DNA from 2 places in the Sebaldella termitidis ATCC 33386 genome. Region 2 is predicted to be linked to the other one. Evidence: riboswitches for the same ligand, from Rfam matches in the RefSeq annotation. Region 2 holds a riboswitch; the other holds the start of a gene.
The links. A riboswitch is a leader RNA that binds a small molecule or an ion and turns the genes downstream of it on or off. The one in region 2 is predicted to bind FMN.

Region 1: linked by a shared signal. The riboswitch ahead of ribH (6,7-dimethyl-8-ribityllumazine synthase) and the one ahead of STERM_RS16365 (DMT family transporter) in region 2 are both predicted to bind FMN.

The regions. Positions count from the first base shown of each region.
Region 1 is NC_013517.1:2,966,343-2,977,890, forward strand. It holds gene STERM_RS13675 (NAD(P)H-dependent oxidoreductase) at 1-198, shown strand, start outside; gene STERM_RS13680 (bifunctional 3,4-dihydroxy-2-butanone-4-phosphate synthase/GTP cyclohydrolase II) at 322-1,524, opposite strand; gene STERM_RS13685 (riboflavin synthase) at 1,539-2,174, opposite strand; gene ribD (bifunctional diaminohydroxyphosphoribosylaminopyrimidine deaminase/5-amino-6-(5-phosphoribosylamino)uracil reductase RibD) at 2,193-3,284, opposite strand; gene ribH (6,7-dimethyl-8-ribityllumazine synthase) at 3,341-3,808, opposite strand; FMN riboswitch at 4,006-4,124, opposite strand; gene STERM_RS22560 (PDDEXK nuclease domain-containing protein) at 4,294-4,488, opposite strand; gene STERM_RS22565 (DUF1016 N-terminal domain-containing protein) at 4,494-4,706, opposite strand; gene STERM_RS13700 (aminopeptidase) at 4,991-6,223, shown strand; gene gmhA (D-sedoheptulose 7-phosphate isomerase) at 6,316-6,903, opposite strand; gene STERM_RS13710 (LysR family transcriptional regulator) at 6,913-7,794, opposite strand; gene STERM_RS13715 (DUF6320 domain-containing protein) at 7,869-8,471, opposite strand; gene STERM_RS13720 (hypothetical protein) at 8,552-9,763, opposite strand; gene proC (pyrroline-5-carboxylate reductase) at 9,763-10,566, opposite strand; gene STERM_RS13730 (TIGR03905 family TSCPD domain-containing protein) at 10,580-10,828, opposite strand; gene STERM_RS13735 (HisA/HisF-related TIM barrel protein) at 10,980-11,548, opposite strand, start outside.
Region 2 is NC_013517.1:3,481,913-3,493,460, forward strand. It holds gene STERM_RS16325 (NAD(P)H-dependent oxidoreductase) at 1-8, shown strand, start outside; gene STERM_RS16330 (hypothetical protein) at 186-641, opposite strand; gene STERM_RS16335 (FAD-binding oxidoreductase) at 878-2,290, shown strand; gene STERM_RS16340 (DUF4125 family protein) at 2,410-3,027, opposite strand; gene STERM_RS16345 (DUF4037 domain-containing protein) at 3,070-3,993, opposite strand; gene STERM_RS16350 (tetratricopeptide repeat protein) at 3,990-4,823, opposite strand; gene STERM_RS16355 (APC family permease) at 4,893-6,221, opposite strand; gene STERM_RS16360 (M50 family metallopeptidase) at 6,242-7,270, opposite strand; FMN riboswitch at 7,362-7,486, shown strand; gene STERM_RS16365 (DMT family transporter) at 7,545-8,489, shown strand; gene STERM_RS16370 (Cof-type HAD-IIB family hydrolase) at 8,560-9,330, opposite strand; gene STERM_RS16375 (cell division protein SepF) at 9,445-9,903, opposite strand; gene STERM_RS16380 (YggS family pyridoxal phosphate-dependent enzyme) at 9,915-10,586, opposite strand; gene hemW (radical SAM family heme chaperone HemW) at 10,596-11,548, opposite strand, start outside.

The DNA.
Region 1 (11,548 bases), 520 kb from region 2:
ATGACAGGAAAAACTATTTCAACTTTTTCACCTATGGGAGCAGCATTGAAATATTATGAGGAAAGCGGTGTCAAATCTGCTATGGATGCTATTTTTTCAGCAACTTTCTTATTTAGAGGCTTTGAAATTTCCAGTATCAATTATTTTGGTTCTGATAATCGTGAAAAAATGCTGTCTGAGCTTGAGAATTTAATATAAAATTTTTTTAAATCTATAATTTAAAACTGTCCGGCATACTGAAAGAGAATTTCAGAGAGCCGGACAGCTTTTATATTAACAAGTATATTTAATTTTAGGATTTTTCTTTTCCGATTTTATTAATTATAATTCCTGTTTTAAAATATGTCCCATTTTATATTTTTTTGTTTTCAAATAATTTCTGTCTACATCATTTGATTTTATTTCCAGTTCTTCTCTGTCAGATACTTTTATCCCGTATTTTTCCAGTCCGTTTATTTTTTGCGGGTTATTTGTCATAATTGAAACTGATTTTATTTCCATATCCTTTATTATTTGTGCTGCTACGGCATAATCTCTCATGTCATCGCCGAACCCCAGTTGATGATTAGCCTCTATAGTATCATATCCTTCATCTTGAAGATTATAAGCTTTCAGTTTGTTTATAAGTCCTATTCCTCTGCCTTCCTGTCTAAGATAAATAAGTATCCCCTCTCCTTTTTCCTCAAGTTCAGCCAGAGCTCTTTCCAGCTGCTCTCCGCAGTCACATCTTTTAGAGCCGAATACATCCCCGGTAAGACATTCAGAGTGCAGTCTTGTGCTTACATTTTCTTTTCCTTTTATTTCTCCTTTTATCATGACAACATATTCTTTCTTTTCTATTTTATCATTGTAAGCAGCTATTTTAAAATTGCCGTATTTAGTAGGAAGATTGGCGGTAACTTCTCTTTGAACCAGTTTTTCATTTATTTTTCTATATAATATCAGATCCTCGATTGTTATTATTTTAAGATTATTGTCTCCGGCAAATTTCAAAAGATCATCTCTTCTTGCCATCGTACCGTCATCTTTTAATATTTCTATTATTACCCCGACTTCCTGAAAACCTGCTATTCTGCATATATCCACTGCTGCCTCGGTATGTCCCTTTCTTTCAAGAACACCGTTTTCTTTTGCTATCAGGGGAAATATATGTCCGGGCTTTCTAAAATCATTTTCTCCTTTGGCATTATCAGCAAGATCTTTAATTGTGGCAAGTCTGTCCTGTACTGATATCCCTGTAGTAGTATTCTCATATGAATCCACAGATACTGTAAAAGCTGTTCCGTGACTATCAGTATTTTTTTCTGCCATATAATAAAGCCCCAGTCTGTCTGCTCTGTCCTTTGTGAGCGGTACACACATAAGTCCTCTTGCCTCTTTTACCATGAAATTTACCACTTCTTCACTTATCGTTTCCGCAGGAATAAAAAGATCCCCTTCATTTTCCCTGTTCTCATCATCTACAATAATAACCGGCTTTCCATTTCTAATGTCCTCAAGAGCTTCATTTATAGTATTAAACATGTTATTTCTCCTCTCTAAAAACCATTTTTGCTCAAAAATTCCTGTGTCAATCCTGTTTCTTTTTCTGAATTAAGTATTTTTTCTACATATTTTGCAAATAAGTCTGTTTCTATATTAACCAGGTCTCCGTTTTTTTTACTTCCCAGTATAATATTTTTTATGGTATGAGGAATCAGAGATACACTAAAGGTATCATTTTCTGCATCAATTACTGTCAGACTTGCTCCGTCCAATGTAATTCTTCCTTTTTCCACTACATATTTCATATATTTTTTGTCCATCTTTATTTTATAATGTCTGGCTATTCCATTTGTTTCTACCGAGATAATCTCACCTTCACACTCAACATCTCCTGTCACCAGATGTCCTCCAAGCGGCTTTGAAAGAGTCAAAGATTTTTCAAGATTAACTTTATCTCCTGAACGCAGTCTTTTCAGATTTGATCTGTTTATTGTTTCGTACATCGCATCTGCCGTAAATAAATTTTTTTTATATCCTGTTACTGTAAGACAAACTCCATTCACAGCAATACTGTCACCTATATTTACATTTTCCAGAACCTTTTCCGCTTCTATTTCTATCTCAAGTCCCTGATTTTTATTTTTTATATTTGCTATTTTCCCTATTTCCTCTATTAATCCTGTAAAAATGATATCAGCTCCTTTCTGCTATACTTCCTGCAATTCAAATTCCACTCCTATATTATTTCCGTATAAATTATATTTTATGTTTCTGAGTATTATCGAATCACTGATCTTCTCAGTTGAAAAACCGCTTATAAAACTTTTTCCGCTGCTGTCTCCGAGAATTTTATCAGAAATAAATATCTCGCCGCCATCTATCAATTTCTCGCTAAAAGCCTTTGAAATCATTTTTTCTCCACCTTCAAGCAAAACAGAATCTATCTTGGCTCTCCCAAGTTCTCTCAGAATATCTGAAACAGAAAATTCATAATCCGGCAGCGTTATGAATTTTATGCCAAATTCATTTTCCAATTCTGAATATTTGGCTGTCCCTGTATTATTTTCCGAAGTTATAATTATAGTTTTTTTATCATAATTATTAGATATTATATTAAGCTCTGTATTTACCTTTAAGTGCGGATCTACTATGATTCTCAGCGGATTGACACCGTTTTCTATTCTTGCGGTTAATCTTGGATTATCATTTAATACTGTTCCTATTCCTACCATTATTCCCATAAATTTATTTCTGTAAAACTGCACTTTTTCCCTTGCGGTCTCATTGCTTATCCACTTGGAATCACCATTTCTTGATGCTATTTTGCCATCCAGCGTTATAGCACATTTTAAAAATAAATAAGGTATTTTTTCTTTTATATATTTGAAGAAAGCTTTATTAATATTGTCACACTCTTCTTTTAATACACCAGTATGTACTTCTATATCATTCTCTTTCAGCATTTCTATTCCCTTGCCTGAAACAAGAGGATTGGGATCTATCGAACCCACAAAGCATCTTTTTATTCCGGATTCAATTATTTTTTTTGCACATGGCGGTGTTTTCCCATAATGGGAGCAAGGCTCCAGAGTTACATATATATCCGCTCCCTCTGCACTTTTTCCTGCTTCATCCAGTGCATAAACCTCTGCATGAGGCCCGCCGTATACTCCATGATAGCCCTTTCCTACCACTGTACCGTCTTTTACAACTACAGCCCCTACTAAAGGGTTGGGATTCACATGTCCTAATCCTTTTTCAGCAATCTCCAAAGCCATTTCCATATATTTTTTATCCATATGTTTCCTTTCAATACTTTAACTCAATACAGCTGTTTATATTTATTGTCAAAGTATTAGTTTTCAATCTGCTTTATTAAATTTACCATTTCTATTGCTGACATTGCTGCTTCAAAACCTTTATTTCCTGCTTTCGTCCCGGCTCTTTCTATAGCTTCTTCTATATTATTTGTAGTAAGTACTCCGAAAATAACCGGAATTTCACTGTCCAAAGCTACATGAGCCACACCTTTGGAAACTTCAGCACTCACATAATCAAAATGTGGTGTAGAACCTTTTATTACAGCTCCAAGTGTTATTACTACATCATATTTTTTTGAGTTTGCCATTTTTTTAGCTATCAATGGTATCTCAAAAGCTCCCGGAACCCATGCTGTTTCTATATTTTCCAAATTTGTTTCATGTCTTGTCAGACCATCCACTGCTCCTTCCAGCAATTTGGAAGTTATAAATTCATTAAATCTTCCTGCTACAATTCCCACTCTCAAACCTTTTCCACTAAACATTCCTTCTAGTTTTTTCATTTTCTATTCCTCCTGATAGTTTTTTGAAAAACATAAGCAACAGTTTGGATTTTAATAGTCTTATTGGCAGCTTATCTCATTTTATTTTCACCATATTTTAGATATAAATAAGCCGAAGCACTATTATTATAAATAAAAAAATCCGGATCATAAATCAAATCCAGAGCGTATATATCAAAAAAGCGATATATTTTATTTACTTACTTCTTTCATCCAGACTTTACTGTCGGTACTGGAATTACACCAGTTCATGCTTAAATATAAGCTCGTGGACTTTACCACCGGTCGGGAATTTAACCCTGCCCTGAAGTTTATTTGTTTTTCTAAGTTTATAATATAATATTTTTCTTATTATGTCAAATATTTTCTCATTGCTTTTTTAAATCCAGCAGAAAGATAATTAATTTATATAAAATATCAGTTTTACGGAATAAAACTGGAGGATAAAATTTTTCTAATCCTCCATAACTTTTTTCAATTCTTCCTTACTTGGACTTACTTGCAAATATCTGTGTATTTTCTTCAGGAAGTGTCATCTCCACGATTGTCTCACTTTTGTCCTTACACAAAATTATTCCTATTATTTTATTTTCATCTTCATTTTTTATTTTTCTGTCATAATAATTGACATACATCTGCATTTGCCCCAGATCCTGATGTTTTAATTCTCCTATTTTCAAATCTATTAATCTGTTATCCTAATATTCTTTTCTAATTCTTCAGACAGTGTCTGAAGAATTGATCTTTTTGAATATATTATGTAAAACTTTCTCATTTGTGTTAAATTTGTGAAAGACAATCCCTTACCAAATTCTTTTGTCAATATTTTGGATATATTTTCCACAAGCTGTTTTCCATATTCTGCATGTTTTTCTCCTTTCTGTTTTTCTTCTACTATTCTTCAGCCTACTTCATAATAAGTATAAGTCATTATGCTATCTACAGTTCTTTTGACTTTATTTCTTGCATTATTTAATAACTCAACTACTTCTTTATAAAATTTCTGATTTCCTAGCCGCATATAATCCCCTTTTAAATTTTTTATTTAATTATTAGTATTGTATAATTTTTCATTTACTATAGTATACTTAATTTCTGCTTTAAGAATAATATCGCTTATTCTCATTTTACTTTTTCTATGGTACTATATTAATATAATTTGTACTAAGAAAGGAATATAACATGAAGACTTTTGAACAAAAACTGGATGATTATGCAAAATTAATCACCAAAATAGGACTTAATATACAAAAAGACCAGGATTTTATTATTACTGCTCCTGTTTCTGCAGTAGAATTTATAAGATTAATAGTAAAAGAAGCATATTCACTTGGAGCTAAGGAAATTTATTACAGATGGTATGATGATGAATTATCTCTGATACGATATAATAATGCTCCGGATAGTGTCTTTGACACATTTCCGAAGTGGATGGCTGAAGGGTACACAGAGCTTGTAAAAAATGGTGCTGCTGTATTGTCTGTATTTGTTTCTGACCCTGAATTGCTGAAAGACGTTGATCCTGATAAAATAAAAAGAGACACTATTACGAAATCAAATACTTTCAAAGAATATAAAGATTATGTTATGAACGGCAGCAGTAACTGGTGTGTAGTTTCTGTTCCGAGTATTCCGTGGGCGAAAAGTGTCTATAAAGATGAAAAAGATTCTGAAGCTGTTTCCAAGCTCTGGGATTCTATTTTTGAAATAAATAGAATTAATACTGCCGATCCAATACAGGCATGGAAAGATCATTTCGAAAAACTTGAAAAATTTAAAATATATCTGAATGAAAAGCAATTTGCAAAGCTTTACTATAAAGGTGAAAATACTGATCTTACTGTAGATCTGCCAAAAAATCATATTTGGCAGGGCGGCTGTGAACATACTACTAAAGGGCTCGTCTTTGCAGCTAATATTCCTACGGAAGAAGTTTTCTGTATGCCTTATAAATATGGTGTAAATGGTGTTTTGAGCAGTACAATGCCTTTAGAGTATAACGGTAATATTATTGATAATTTCAAGTTCTATTTTGAAAATGGAAAAATAGTAAGCTTTGAGGCTGAAAAAGGATATGCTACACTCGAAAATCTTCTGAGCTCCGATGAGGCTTCAAGATATCTGGGAGAAGTAGCTATTGTTCCTGTTTCTTCACCTATTTATAAAACCGGCCTTATTTTTTACAATACTCTTTATGATGAAAATGCAAGCTGTCACTTTGCTCTTGGAAGTGCCTATCCAAACTGTATAAAAAATGGCGAAAACATGACAAAAGAAGAGCGGGAAAAAGCCGGTGTTAATGATAGTATCATCCATGTGGATTTTATGGTAGGAAATGATAAGCTTTCCATTATCGGAGAAACAGAATCCGGTGAAAAAATTTCTATTTTCAAAAACGGTGAATGGGATATTTAAAAAAATAGCAGTATTACAATCGCGCAATACTGCTTTTTTATAAAAAAACTGTGCTAAAACTTTCACTTTGGCACAGTTTGAATCAATCTATATTAGTCCATATAATTCTCTGGGAATAAAACTCTTTCTACTCCTTCAATAATAATATGTAAAATCATCATATGTACTTCCTGAACTCTGTCTGATGTTTTTGCATTTATTATGAACTCGTAATCGCACATTCCTTTCAGCTGTCCGCCGTCTTTTCCAAGAAGTGCAACTGTCTTTAGTCCTTTTTCTTTTGCCACTTTTACTGCTTCAATTATATTCTTTGAATTTCCCGAAGTCGAAAGTCCTAAAAAGAAGTCTCCTTCCTGTCCGAACGCTTCTACTCCTTTAGAAAATATTGCATCAAATCCATAATCGTTTCCTACACAAGTTATATGTGAAGAATCAGAAATGCTTATTGACGGTAATGCGGGTCTTTCTTTTCTAAATCTTCCAGTGAATTCTTCAGCAAAGTGCATAGCATCACAGTTACTTCCGCCGTTTCCTGCAATTAATGATTTTTTCCCGTTTTTATAAGCATCTGCCAATTCTGTAGCTATTTTCCCTATTGTTTCAAAATTTTTCTCATCCTTAATAAATGCTCCAAGTACTTCATACTCTTCTAAAAATGATTGCTTTAAAATTTGATCCATATTTTCCTCCTATTTTTTTATATCACTCATTATTTCATAGTTTTTCAAAAATTCCACAAATTTACTTATTCCTTCTTTATCTTCATTTTCCCTGATTAAAACTATCTGAAATCTGTCCTCTGATTTTTCAAAGCTGTGAATTGTTTTTAAAATTCCTTTTTCTACTTCTTCATAAACACTGTAATAAGGCAGTATCGCAAAACCTAGCCCTTGTTTTAGAAGGTTTTTCATAGTTTCTATACTCCCGTTTACTGCTATTCTCTTTTCAAGGTTAAATCCTATTATTTTTTCAAAAAAATCAAGATATTTAGTTGTCAAAAGTGTATCTCTTTTCAAAAGAGGTACTTCTTTCAAGTCTTCATAAGACTCTACATCTACGGAAGTTACCACTACAAAAGGATATTCATCAGTTTCTATAACCTTTATTTCCTTATCTTCTATGAAATACTCTTCCATAAGAGCAATATCTACTGTTCCTTCCTTCAGATGCTTTACCAGTGATTCCTTGTTCTTTATGTATAAATCAAATTCTATTTCCGGAAATTTTTTTCTGAATTCTATCATAATTCTCGGCAGTATCGGCTCACCAATATTATGTGTTGCACCAATTGATATTTTTCCCTTTTTATACTGAAGAATTTTCTTCATTTCATTTTCCATTCTTGAAATTCTTTCAAATACATCCTGTGACATTTTAAATAATTCTTTTCCAGCAAAAGTCAGCTTAAAGTTTTTTGAATTCCTCTCTATAAGCTGCAATCCCAAAGTATGTTCCAGTTTTTTTATCTGTATGGAAACAGCCGACTGACTTATATAAAGCTTTTTGGCGGCTTTTGTGAAGCTTTTTTCATTACACGCCTCAAAGAATATTTTTAAATGGTGTATATCCATAACACTCTCCTAATCATTTACAAATTATATTTAATTATATATCACTTTTAAGTATTTGTCCAGTAAGTTATTTTTTATAAATGCATTCTTTTTTCTAATTCTTCATCGTACTCTTCATAAAAATGTTTAAACATTAAACCAAATACTATTAGAGGTATCGATGCAAGCAGTGACCACGAAATTTTTCCGCTTATGATAATTTCAATGGATATAATAAATATCCCTATCAGTATCAAAAAATAATTAAAAACCTTTATTTTTGATTTCTTATGTTTTTTTATTTTGGAAAAAATAAGACCCAGTATAAAAAAACTTATTACTATAGGTATTCCTATCTTTACAGACCAAGTCAGTTTTTCATCATACAGGTCAAGAATCAAAAGAAACACTGTAAGACTGGTACTAAGCAATAAAAGATTTTTTTTCAGATTCCACCCGTCAGTAGCTATAAAAACTGCAATATTTGTAAGAATCAGCGAAGGAATAACAAAATATCCCCAAGTCAGTCTTCCGTTAATTGCAATATTTCCAAGCAATACCTCAAGAATAGAGATAACTGATAGTGTAAGCATTATAAAATATAACCTGCTTTTTATTTTCTTTTTATTCATTTTGTACAGATTTATTTTTACCTCGGGATATTCTTCTTCCGGCTCCTGAGTTAATTCCTCATACATTACTTTAGTCTTGCATAATGGACACTCTTTTCTGCCCCTTTCTAATTCAACACCACATTTTACACAATACATCTTTTCTCCTAATAATTGCTGATAATTTTAGATTTTATCCCTAATTTTCTTAAATATCTGAAATAATTTTTTTCGAGCTCATTATTCGAGCTCAGATTTCCAAAAGTCAGATATACTTTTCCATTATACCCTATCATTCCGATTTTAGCCTTGCATCTTTTGCTCGGCGGCGGTATAAATTCAATTTTTTCTATATATTTTACCATCTCATCGTCTATTTTAAAATCACCCAAGTTTGAAAAGCCTGAAGTATAGCCTCTTTCCCCGTAATAATCAAATATAAACGGAAGAAATAAACGCTTTACAAAGTATGGCACCACGCCTATAAGCTTATTTCTGCTGGGCTTCATAGCCTTATAAATACTTTTGTAAAATTCTTTTTTATTTATTTTTATCTCAAAATAAGTATTTACATATTTTATTATTTCCTCTAGAGTATAATCACCTAATGTGGGATCAATGCTGGGTGTTATATTGATGAAGAAATTTCTGGTTGTTTCATTGTCAAATATTTTTCTCAGGTCTACCGGCACTCCTATAACAATACTTTCTTTTGATGCATTAAAAGTGTCCAGTATGACTTTAAAATATACACTTAATAAGAATTTTCCCGTACTGGTACCGTATTCTTTGGCTGTAGCTCTTATTTCATCAAGTGACATTTCACCTGTAGTAACATAGTAATAGCCTTTTTCCAAAACTTTGTAAGGGAAATGAAAGGCTTTTTTTATAGTTACTTCTTTACTTACTTTTTTCATATATTTCTCATAAAGATTCTCATATTCCGGTTTTTTGGCTTCATCCTTTTCTACCGGCAAATTATACTTCAAAATAAGATATTCTCTCAAAAGATCTCTCAAAAAATCAACTGCTCCCATACCATCAGTCAGAAAGTGAGCTATTTCTATTGATATTTTTTTCTTATAATACAATATTCTCAGAGGTGTCTCTTTCTTTACATATGTACATGGATATGTCATCTCTCTTGAAACAGAAAATTTTTTATTTTTTTGCTGGAGATAATTCCAAAATACTCCCTTTTTCAGTTCAACATTAAAAAAATCATATTTCTCAAGCAGATTATCTGCTGCTTTGATTAGTACTGTTTTTTCTACATTTTCTTTTAAAACAGCCGACAAACGGAAACATGTAGATCGTCCTTCGCTGATAATAGATGAATAAGTCTTGGCGAAAGCATCTAATTTATACCATTTTTTCATTATTTTTCACTTAATTTTACAGATTTTTCGGTACATTTATTTACAGCTTCTATCAGTGCCGCTCTAAAGCCGCCTTTTTCAAGTGCAGCTACTGCTTCTATTGTTGTTCCGCCAGGGGAGCAGACTTCATCTTTCAAAAGGCCCGGATGTTTTTTTGTTTTTCCTATCATGTGTGCAGAACCTGCCACTGCTTCCGAAAGTATTCTGTATGCTTTATCTCTCGGCATACCGTTTAGTACTGCTCCGTCAGCAAGCGCCTCAATAAAGATATCTACTACTGCAGGGATTGAACCGCTTATAGAGGTAAATACATGCATAAGCTTTTCATCTATTTCCTCTGCACCGCCAAAGCCTGTAAGCAATTCCAGAATTTCTGCCTTTTCTTCATGAGTAATATTCTTATTAAATACTACCCCAGTCATTCCTTCCAAAATCTGGGCCGGCATATTCGGCATTGTTCTGATTATTTTTTTATCATTTCCCAGTATTCCTTCTGCTCTATCCACAGAATACCCCGCTGCTATTGTTAAAATTTTCTTTTTTCCATCTATATTAGATTTTATTTTTTCCAGTATTTTATCATAAATATTTGGTTTTACAGCCAGTATTATAAGTTCTGAAGATTCAGCAAGCTTATTTTCATTTTCTGCTGTGCTTACTCCGTATTTCTTTATTAGTGTATCTAATTTTAACTGATCTGGATCATAAATAAATATATCTTCTTTTTTTACTTTTTCAGAAACAATAAATCCTTCCAGAATAGCCTGTCCCATATTTCCGGTACCTATAAATCCTATTTTCATATTATGCTCCTCCTTAGTCTTTATTTAAATATGCTTCCAGAGCCAGCGAAAGCTGATCCGGACACGAGGTAACCTTTGAACCGCAAGGTACTCCTTTTAGTCTTTTCAATGCTTCATGTATATTCATTCCTACAATAAGTCTTGCCATTCCCACAGCACTCCCAGGACATCCTCCTGTTATTTCTACATTTTCTATAATATCATTATCGATTTTTAAAACCATTTCTTTTGCACAAACCTGCTCTGGTATATAAGTAAACATTTTTCCTCCATTTTATTTTTTTCTACTTATAATTTTAACCTATTACCCGCTTATGTGCAAGCAAATTAATTCAAAATATAAAATAACACCGAAAGATCATTACTCGGTGTTATTCCTAAATTCACACAAAAACCTGTTTTTTACAGAATCATTAAGCCTGTTTTTTTAATGATAAAAATTTCTTTACTACATTTGTAGCTGCCTCTGATACCACATTATCAATTGATGTCCCTATTACCAGTATGTTTACCCCTGTATCTTTAAATGCTACATAATTAGTATCATTTATTCCGCCCTCTGCAAGTGTAGGAACTTTTACCGAAGATACCAGTGCCGAAAGTCTCTCTTTAATTACAGGATGTATTTCTCCTGCAGCAGTCCCTTCATAGCTCATTCCTGTCATTAATCCTATCATGTCCACTCCGATTTTCTCCATTTCTTTCGCCGCTTCTGCTACTTCTTCCGGTGTCCTTGCTGATATTCCAAAAGTGTGAAGATCATCCGGATGTCCTATATATGCATCTACTAATAAGCCGTATTTATGTGCATATTTCACCACATCCTTGAGATCCTCAAGGGTAGATTTATGTATGTGTACTCCGTCTGCACCACTCATTGCTATTTTAAAGAAGTCTTCTTCCTTTAATTCCAAAGGCAGTATTTCGGTAAATCCTCCCGGAACACCTACAGTTATATAAATATCTTCTCCAACTACGTTTC
Region 2 (11,548 bases):
AAAATTAATTTGCAACCACAATAACCAAAAAATATATAAAAATGCAGTAAATAATATTACTGCATCTTTTTTTATTCAGTCAGTCCGGAGTCAAATATTTCTTCTCTCTTATTAATAAAAAAACAGTTCTCTTATATTCAAAATCCTATAATAAGAACTGTTTATCGTTTTATTTATTCGCATTCCTAATTTATTGCTGCCCCGTCCTTAAATGTAATAGTTTCCAGCTCAGTTCCGTCCTCGTCAAATGTCGTGATAGTACCGTTATTTACATTACTTCCCTCAAATACGCCTATAGTGGCAATATTCCCGTTCCCGTAATAAATAACAAGACCGTTCAGCGTGTCATCTCCGGAAGGTTCAAATTCTTTAATATGACCTTCTGTTGTCTCAAAAATATATGCCGGTTCTTTGGTATCTGCAAAATAGTCCACCACTATATACAGATTTCTTCCCTGCGAATAAACTTTACGCTCATATTCGGCATCTGCCTTGCTGACAGAATTCCCTTCCGGATCAAAGTAAATCACGGTTTTCCCTTTAGAATACTGCAGGCTGTCATATTTTGCTATTCCTGATTTTTGTGCAGAAAAAACTGATAATGCTAAAAGTAAAAATAATATCAGACTTAATTTTTTCATACTGTCCTCCTGTTTAATTTCTTTATATTATATCATTAATTAATCGTTTTAGATATAAGATTTTTAAAAACTTTTTCTTTTGTAACTATGCTCAAAAAATGTTATAATTAGGGATATTTTATCATATACGGTATCTTTATTACTGACAATTTTACAGCTGATAAAAACAGAATCACTGTTCTGTAAAAAATATAAAATTTCAGCAATAAATCTACCTGTTAAGAAGGAGTTTCAAAATGTCATATAAAAAAATCGACAGTCATATTATTTCTGAATTTTTGTCTTTTCTTGATGAAAAGCAGGTTATTGCTTCAGAAAACGAAAAGCTGGCATACGCACAGGATAAAACAGAAGATTTTGTATATATGCCGGAATTAGTTTTGGTTCCCGGCAATACAGAGGATATCTCAAAAATATTAAAAATATGTAATAAACACATAATTCCTGTTACGGTGAGAAGTACCGGTACAGGACTCAGCGGCGGAGCACTTCCGGTAAAAGGCGGAATTGTGATTTCCATGGAAAAATTCAACAAAATACTCAATATTGATACTGATAATTTCCAGATAACTACAGAGCCGTTTGTCATAAATTATATTTTACAGCAGGCAGTAAAAGAAAAAGGTCTTTTTTATCCTCCTGATCCTGCTAATTACAAAGACTGCTCTATCGGAGGAAATATATCTGAAAATTCAGGCGGACCCAAAGCTGTCAAATACGGCACTACGAAAGATTACGTTCTAAGTCTTGAAGTAGTACTTGCCAACGGAGATATTATACACACAGGAAGAAATCTTATAAAAGATGTCGCAGGCTATAATCTGACACAGCTCTTTGTGGGAAGCGAGGGCACTCTCGGGATTATTACTAAAGCTACATTAAAGCTCCTTCCTGTTGTAAAAGAAAATGTACTTATGCTTATGTCATTTACTTCTGTGGAAGACGCAGGAAAAGCTGTAAATACTATTTTGAATACGGGAATTATTCCAAGCTCTCTTGAATTTATGGAAAGAAATGCCCTTATTATATCCAAAGAACATATAAATGCTGAATTTCCTCCTGTAAGTGAAAAAACTCAGGCACATCTTATAGTAGAGCTTGACGGCAATGATTATGAAAAACTTCTTGAAGAAAGAGAACTTCTGAAAAAAGCAGTAGAAAATGCTGACAACCCTGAATTTATCCTCTTTGCCAATTCAGAGGAGGAAAAAGAACAGATATGGACACTGCGTAGAAATACGGGAACTGCCGTAGGAGATAAGGATGTTTATAAGGAACAGGATATTTCCATACCGCGTGCCAATATCCCGAAAGCAGTAAATTATATCAATAACTGGTGTCAGAAATACGGCTATACAGCTGCATGCTACGGACATGCAGGAGACGGGAATATCCATGCAAATATTTTGCGTTCGGGAGTTTCTGACGATATCTGGAATAATAAGCTGAAACTGCACCTAAAAGAGCTTTTTGATTATATATGCAATGCCCTGAACGGCTCAGTTACCGGAGAACACGGAATAGGCTTTGTTCAGAGAGAATATCTTCCGGTTATGATAGACCAGACTACACTTAATATAATGAAAAGCATAAAGAATCTTCTTGATCCGAATAATATTATTAATCCGGGTAAGATTTTTCTGGATTAGACGCAGTCTGGGGTACACGAAAATTAAATAAGAAAAATATTTTGATACTGTCAAAAAATAAAAAAGTTATGTCTTCATTAAGTTCACATAACTTTTTATTATATTATTCTGATTTTTAATTACAGCTTTTTTTCTGCATCTTCAAGAGAGCTGTATCCGTACATTTTTACCATATTCTCAAGATTATCACGGACCAGATTCCGTCCGGCACGGACACAGTCAAGAATATATGAATAATAAAGCTCCAGAGTCTCCACCGAATATGTAAGAAGCTCCCCCCTGTAATATGTTTCCACTGAAGTCACTTCCTCTGTATCGTCGTTTTTTTCCAAAGGTCTTCCTGCATTGGAAAGCTTAGGATATTTTTTATTTACCTCTTTCCTCCACGGAAGATATTCCTTTAGAATATTTTCAGTTATTTCCTGTTTTATATCACTTATTTTGGGAAGCTTGTCTTTAATTTTCCCATATTCTTCCGGCATTGTGTATTCCATCATTCTGGCATATTTTTCAGTAAGAAGATTATATCCTGCTGCCTCTGCTCTGATCAGATCTGTAAGATAACTGTTTAAAACAGGAGTATTGCAAGTTTCCCACTGGCTTTTCCTCATTATTTCAAATGTCTCCCGATCATTCTGACACGAGGCCTGTCCACCGATATTCTGTGTATTATGAAACATTTTCCATTCTCTCTGTGTTATTTCCTCTGCCAGCTCCTGTATACTTTTTTCAGTCATAAATTTTCTCCTTTCCGGTTACATAACCTGTTTTTAGCTGTACTAATCTATCCACGGATTAGAATTTCTCAAACTCTCATCTGATATTTTTCTCTGAATATCCGGTCCGTGATCAAGTAAAAAATCACTTTTATTTTCAGAAATCCCCTGTATTTTCAGCTCATTAATTATCAGTCCGCAAATTTTTTCTGCTGTTTCAGGCTTTTCGGAATTTTGTATACTTATAAGATTATTAAGCAAATTATGCACTTCTTTGCCAAGTATAGGCAAAAACTGCATATCCTTATGCATCCATTTATAAAAAGGCATATATTTTTTATTCAGAAGATAAATCATGTATATACTTTCATTGATAAACTCAGCTTCTGCAATTCTTGCAGCAACAAATTCCCCTCTTTTCAGACATCTTCCAAGGTTATATTGTCCCGATTGGGCTATTTTCATACATCTGGAAGCTATTTTATCAAGCCTTATATCCTCAGGATAATATTCCAGAAGGCGGTTTCTTATTTTCGTAAATTCGCCCAAGGGATCGCTGAATACACTGCCGTTTGTTACTATAGAAAGATTTGTTTCGGGAATCATTCTCCATTCATCCAGCGTTTCAGGCCCGTTTTCTTTTCCTGTAAATTTCCGGTAAAAGCTTTCTGTATTCAATACTCCCCGTCTGCCGCCTCCCCATTCGCTCATTTTCAACGCAGGAAACGACATAAAGCTCTTTGGCAGAGAATCCAGTATTTCCCTGAGCTTTCCGCCGTATATCCGGTAATCTTCCTTTGTCAGCCAAAAACAGCATGATGGTCCGAAATCATGGTCTCTTGATATTTCATCATCATAACCGTAACACTCAGAACCCTCGCCTACAAGTCCGACCGCTGTCCGTTCTGTAAGCTCTCCTGCTTCTTTCTCTATCACAGGCTTGCAGACTTTTTCATAATAAAGCCTTGACAGTTCCATTCCTTTCATGATTCTTCACCTGTTTTTGCCCTTACTGCTTTCAAATTCTCTTCAAGATTTTTATAATTAATGCTGTTTTTTCCAAATGTCTTTTCACAAATCCGAAGGCTTTCCTCAAATAAATCTCCGGCTTTTTTATATTCCTTCTCTTCATAGAAAAATATAGCAAGATTGTTTAAAGCCGCTGAATAAAGCGAATGCTCTTTTCCCAGTGTTCCGGCAAATATTTCCAAAGCTTCTTCCGTACATTTTTTAGCTTTTTCCCTTTTTCCAGTTAATTTATAAGGAAGTACAAGATTATTAAGAGTAGTTCCGTATTCAAGCCTGTAATCCGACAGCTTTCCCAGAATTTCCAGACTTTTTTCATGCAGCTCCAAAGCCTTTTCGTATTCCTTTATATCCTGATATAAAAGCCCCAGATTATTACATACACTTGCATATAGATATCCGTTTTCACCATTTGCTGAATATATTTTCATGCTCTTTTTATAAAGCTCCAGAGCTTTATCATACTCTCTCATAAATCTGTATAATTCTGCAAGATTTAAAATACAAGTGGCATATTCTCTATTATCTGTGCCGTATTTTTTTCTTATAAGCTTTTCTGACTCAAGCAAATAGCTCTCTGCCTCGCTATATTCGCCTACATATCTCAAAATTCCGCCTAAATCATTTAATATTGTTATTACTTCATTACTCTCAGTACCGTAATTCTGTCTCGCAGCAAAAAGCAGTTCCCTGTAAACGGGAATTTGCTCCAAAACTTTTCCCTGTTTTTTTAATTCCAAAATTTTTTCTGTCAGGCTTTCCAAAGACATCTCCATTCTTATTCCTTTCATTTATACATACACTAATAATCCCTGTTTCAAAAATATAGATTTATTATAAACAAATTTCCTGTATTAAATTTATTTGTCTTTTTTATAAAATACCAGTCCCGCTGCTATTAATACTCCCGATATAAACATATACCACGGATTGGCTATAGCTGCATATACTGCTATTGTAATCCCGCTTATTGTGGCAAGTACGGGAATAACCGGATAACACGGCACCTTGTAAGGTCTTTCTATATCAGGTGCTTTTTTTCTCAGTATTATAACACCCATAAACAGGAAAGAATAATATACCCAGAATACCGCTACAGGGATATCACCGAATACATTGGGATTTCTCGTGATGAATATAAGTGCCAGATAAATACATGCCAAAATATACATAAGTATAGAAGCATTTATAGGCTGATCATATTTTGTATTCACTTTTCCGATTATATTCTTACAGGGAAATTTATTTTCCAAAGCCAGACTGTAAGGAATTCTGGGGCTTGCTATTATAAAACCGTTTAATCCGCCGAATGCAGATATTACAATTCCGGCAAATATAAATTTTGCTCCTTTTTCCCCGAAAAGATAAAGAGCTATTCCGAATATTCCCTGCTCTATTATTTTATTTACGGGAAAAACGGCAAGCAACGCTGTATTAAACAGTAAATATACCAGAGTTATTATACTTAAGCCCCATATTATCGATCTTGGAAGATCTTTCTTCAGATTTTTCAGCTCTCCGGATATGGAACTTACATATATCCAGCCGTCAAATGCAAACATAACAGGCACCAAAGCTTTTCCAAACAAAAGAAAAAAAGATTTCCCGTGACCGCTCCCTGTCATTCCGTATGAATTCCACGTGACATGCAGCATATTCCCTTTTGAAAAACCATATATTATTATCAGAACAATAGGAATTAATTTTGCTGCTGTCGATACTATCTGTATTATTCCTCCGGCTTTTTTTGTAAACATATTTATAAAGCTTACTGCTGTGAGCGTTCCGAAGGAGATAAGAAGCATATAAGGCATATTTGCCTCTATTCCGAGAAAATTCAGCAAAAAAATAGAAAAATAGTATACTATAATTGCTTCTATTGCTGGCATATATAAAATGCAGAGACTCCATCCCACTATATAGGAAAAAAATCTTCCATATATTTCATCTGCATAAGCTACTATTCCCCCAGTTTTAGGTATTGCTGCACTCACTTCCGCAATTGTCAGCCCGGAAAAAATTGTTATTACCCCGCCGGCAGCCCAAGCAAGAAGTGCTATTTTCGGGTTACCCCCTGCTTCATTTAATATCACCTCTGCCTTAAAGAATATCCCTATTCCTATGACAATTCCCACTACCATTGATAATGCTACGAATAAACCGTATTTTTTATTTAAATGCGTTTCCATTTTTTGTAATTCCTATTCCACTAAAAGTTTTTTATATCATTAAATACTACAAAAACCATCAAACCTATAAGAAGACTAAAGCCTATTATATGAAATTTTTCTTCAAGCTTCTTATTTATCTTTATTCCTATCATTTCCAAAAATACAAAAATGATTCTGCCGCCGTCAAGTGCCGGAAACGGCAAAAGATTAAGCAGTCCTATATTAAGTGATATCAACACAAAGAAATTCAGCAGTATTATAAATCCGCCGCTGGAATAAGCCTCTCCCACTACTTTAGTAAGTCCTACCGGACCTGTAAGATTGTTTAATCCTACTTTACCTGTTACCAGCCCCGCCAGTCCTTTTATCATTTCTTCCATTATTTTGAAAAATGAAAGAAAAGACAGCTTTGCCCTGTCAAGAGGATTCATTTTCGGAGCATCTACTTCCACTCCCAGTATATAATTATTTCCCTCTCCTGATGTAAGCTTTGTTTTCAAATCTATCTCTTTATTGTCTCTTAAGACTTTTAAATCTATATCCTGTCCTTTATATCCGCTGACATTTAATTCTATAATATTTTTCGTAAGCTCCTGCCAGTTATTTATTTTATTTCCGTTAAAGGAAGTTATTATGTCTCCCTTTTGCAAAACACTGCTTGCTTCTGCAGATACCGCAACATTCTTTACTTTTGCCGGTATATCCTTAGTTGAGATTACACCTGTTATAGAAAATAAAATAAATAATGCGATTATCCCTGACAAAAAATTCATAAAGACTCCTGCACTTAGTACTATCAGTCTTTTTAAAGGATTTTGCGTATTAAACCCGTTTTCTACTTCATTTTCTGCTTCCACTTCCATTCCGTCTATGCTCACAAAACCGCCGAAAGGAATTGCCCTTATAGAGTAGACTGTTGTTTTTACTTTTTTTGATATAAGCTTCGGCCCCATACCTACTGCGAACTCCAGTACAGGCATATGAAACATCTTCGCTGTTATAAAATGTCCGAATTCGTGGATAAATACTATTATCCCTAATAAAAGCACTGTAATTATTATACTCATAATCTCTCCTTTATCTGAATGTTCTTATATTATATAACAGAATTGAAATTATTACTATTGACATTTTTTATTAGAAATTATATGATAGGATTATACTCTTCGGGGCAGGGTGCGATTCCCTACCGGCGGTAAAGTCCGCAAGCTTATTTTTTTTATAAGCACGAACCGGTTAGATTCCGGTACCGACAGTTATAGTCTGGATGAAAGAAGATTTTTATGCTGCTTTCTTTCATTGCTTGATGAAAGTTTTTTTATTTTGGGAGGACTTCATATTATGGATAAGAAATTCAGGTTTTTCAGCAATATCCTTATAATTATTGCAGCAGCTATGTGGGGAATAGACGGTGTGCTTCTTACTCCGTCATATTTTTCGGTATTTCATTTTTATAATGTGGAATTTATTGTGTTTGTGGCACATTTTATTCCATTTATATTTTTGAGTATTTTTATGTTTAAAAAGTATAAATATTTAAAAGTGTTTACTCTGAGTGATATAACATACTTTTTCCTGATTGCCCTGTTCGGGGGTGTCATAGGTACACTTTCTATGGTAAAAGCACTGCAGCTCAGTGAATTCAGCCAATACAGCGTTGTTATACTGCTTCAGAAATTGCAGCCTGTTTTTGCTATTTTACTTGCAGCAATACTGCTAAAGGAAAAACCCGGCAAAAAGTTTTACCTTCTGGCGTTAGTTGCCGTATGTTCCAGCTATATACTTGCTTTTGGCTTCAAAAGTCCTATGCTTCTCGAAAAAAATAATGTGCAGGCATCTTTATACTCTGTTCTTGCTGCTTTTTCTTTTGGAAGCGGTACGGTATTCGGAAGAAAGGTTTTAAATAAATATGATTTTTCCACAAGTACTTTTTACAGATTTACATTTACAGCTCTTATTATGTTTGTAATACTTCTGTTCAAAAAAGAACTCGGGACTGTATATGCATTTACAGCCAATAAGGACATGGTTTTTCTTGCATTATTTATTGCCTTTTTCGGACTTTTGGCTGTATTTATATATTATTTGGGATTAAAAGGAACCTCTGCATCTGTAGCCACTCTTTGTGAACTGGCTTTTCCGCTGACTTCAGTGGTTTTAGAAGGAATCCTCAGACATAGGGTTCTCAGCTTTATTCAGATTATCGCTGCTTTAGTTTTGATTTCTTCAATTTTATATCTGAATTTTTCAAATATTAATTCTGAAGAAAAATTTGAAAAAAGCTGATCTGATTCCAATACAAAAACTAAAATTAAAAAACGGAGTTTGTCCCTCATTAAGGATTTACTCCGTTTTATTATATCAGTCCTAATTTTACCATTGCTTTATATACTCCGTCGTCATCAATGGAGTCTGTTACCATATCGGCACACTCTTTCAGATTATCACTCCCGTTTCCCATGGCAATACCTATCTTTGAAGCTTTCAAAAGCTCTATGTCATTATCACCGTCACCAATAGAAACTACTTCTGAAAAATCTATACCGAGATTTTCCAGTAAAATTTTTACCCCAGTCTGCTTTGATACTGATTTTGAAATAATATCCACACCTGCTTCATTCCATCTGAGAATACGCATATTATTTTGCTCCGCTGTTTCGATAAGAATATTATCATATCTGCTCCCTGCGAAAATCCACAGACAATTTCCCGGAATATATCTTTTTTCAAGCTTTTGAGGCATATACTCTATATCCACGACATCCAGATCATTCATTTTTTCAGGATGTAAATTCAGATATGTTCCATCATTATTTATGATTCCATAAGAAAAATCATTTTTCTCTGCCAGTTCAAACATAACTCTGGCTTTGTCTTCATCTATTATCTGATCATGTATTATTTTGTTTTCAAGCCATACAGTATGACCATTTAAAAATACTGCATTATTTATGGAAAGCTTATCAAGATATTCATTAATTGTATACTTCGGTCTTCCTGTGGCTATGATAGGTATTATGCCGGATTTTTTCAGTAATTTTATTGCTTTTTCCGTATTTTCCCTCATTGTATGATCTTTTTTTGATACAAGTGTATCGTCAAAATCAAAAAATACCGCTTTTATCATTTCAAATCCTCCATTGCAATTAAACACAAAAAGGTTCAATTATATTAATTTTTAATAAAAATTGAACTATAGTTTCTGTATTAATTTGTATAAAATCCATAAAATACTTTGATTTTAAAAGTCCTTTTCTTCAAACATGGCGTCATCCATATCTTCATATCCAATGCCGCTTGGTATAATCGTAAATACTTTATCAGTGATCTTAGAAAGCTGTGCATCCATGGCATAAGCCGTTCCGCTCACGAAATCTATTACTCTCTGTCCTATTTCAAAACCTAAAAATTCCAAACTAAAAGTAACTACCTTTTTCTCTTTTATAGAATCCGCAATTAATCTCGAATCCTCAAAAGTTTTCGGCCTTATTATTGATACTGAACTCACTCTCATCTTACCACCTTCTTCTCGTCTTGCACCGCCAAAAATATTTACGATCTTTCTGTTTTCATCGTTTATATTAGTTTCTATAGGCTGAGATTTTATCTGCACGTGTTTTTTAGGCTCATAATACTCCTCCTCAAACTCGTCTTTTTCATCATAATTCATGCCTATCATTTCCAGAATTTTTTTAAACACCTTTTTCCCTCCTATTCAAACAGCTTGCTGCCGATCCTCACTATTGTAGCACCTTCCATCAAGGCTTCCTTATAGTCATTTGACATTCCCATTGATAATTCATCTAAATTCAGATTATATTTTTTATTTATATCATTCTTAACTTCAAATGTTTCTCTGAAATACTTCCTTAGTTCACTTTCATCATCTGTTAAAGGGGCCATTGTCATCAAACCTCTTATATTTATATTATCAGCTCTTACTTTAAATACGTCTGATAACTCTGATACGTGAAAACCTGTTTTTGTTTCCTCATGACTGACATTAACCTGTATCAGTACATCTACTTTTCTCCCGATTTCACAGGCTTTTTCATTTACTTCCTCAAGTAAAGAAATTGTATCTATTGAATGTATTAAATTAACACGCTTAATTATATACTTTATTTTATTTTTTTGCAAGCGTCCAATAAAATCCCATCTTAATTCAGGATTATCAATAGTTTTAATCTTGTCTCTAAATAACTGTGCCTTATTTTCACCAAAATAATTAAACCCCATATTAACTATTTTCTGGTGTTCTTCAATGTCAAAATATTTTGTTACAAATAAAATTTTTACTTTTTCAGGATAAGGTGAATATTTTTTTATATCATTTTCTATTTTACTGTAATTTTCTATGATTTTATCTTTATTAAGCTCCATGCTGTCTCCTTATATAAATTCCACGAACACTTCATTGGCAAGCATTACACCTTTTTTAGTAAGTATTATTCTGTTATTTTCTTTTTTGAGAAGTCCGTTCCCGAATAATTTTTCTACTCTGCTGTCATTAAAATACGGTATTCCTGTATCCAAAAGTCTAAGTCCCAATATTATTTTCATTTTTTCTTTTTCAGCTCTGTCTACATTCTCAAGGCTGCTGATATCTATGGGCAATTCTTTATTGTCTATCATTTTATAATACTTATACAGATTTTTCAGATTTTTATATCTCTGGTCATTGTAATAGCTGGAAGAATTTACTCCCAATCCTATGAATTCCTTATTTTCCCAGTATTTCGTATTATGTCTTGCTTTTTTTCCCGGCTTTGCAAAATTGGATATTTCATAATGAATATAACCGTCTTTTGTCAATTCTTCTATTATTGTCTCGTACATACGTGCTTCGAGATCAATATCAGCTTCCTCTATCAGTCCATTTTCCCTTTGTTTCCAGAATAACGTTCCTTCCTCCCATATAAGAGAATAAACTGATATATGATCTGGACTTATTTCTTTTATTATTTTGATATCATTATAAACATCCTCAAGAGTCTGCCCGGGTATGCCAAACATCAAATCCACAGTTATATTTTCAAAGCCTGCTTCCCTTGCTTTTCTGTATGTCTCCAATGCCTGTGTACCATTATGGTTTCGCCCTGCCGTTTTCAGCACATGATCCTGAAAGCTCTGAATCCCTATGCTGAGTCTGTTTACTCCCGCTTTTCTATAATTACGAAAATCTTCGGTACTATAATTAAGGGGATTTATTTCTGCTGTTACTTCTGCATTTTCTTTCACTTTCAATGCCGAGAGTATTTTGGCGAAATTGTCAGCCCCTATTAATCCAGGAGTTCCCCCTCCAAAATAGACTGTATCATAGTAGTACACCGGATACAGTCTGC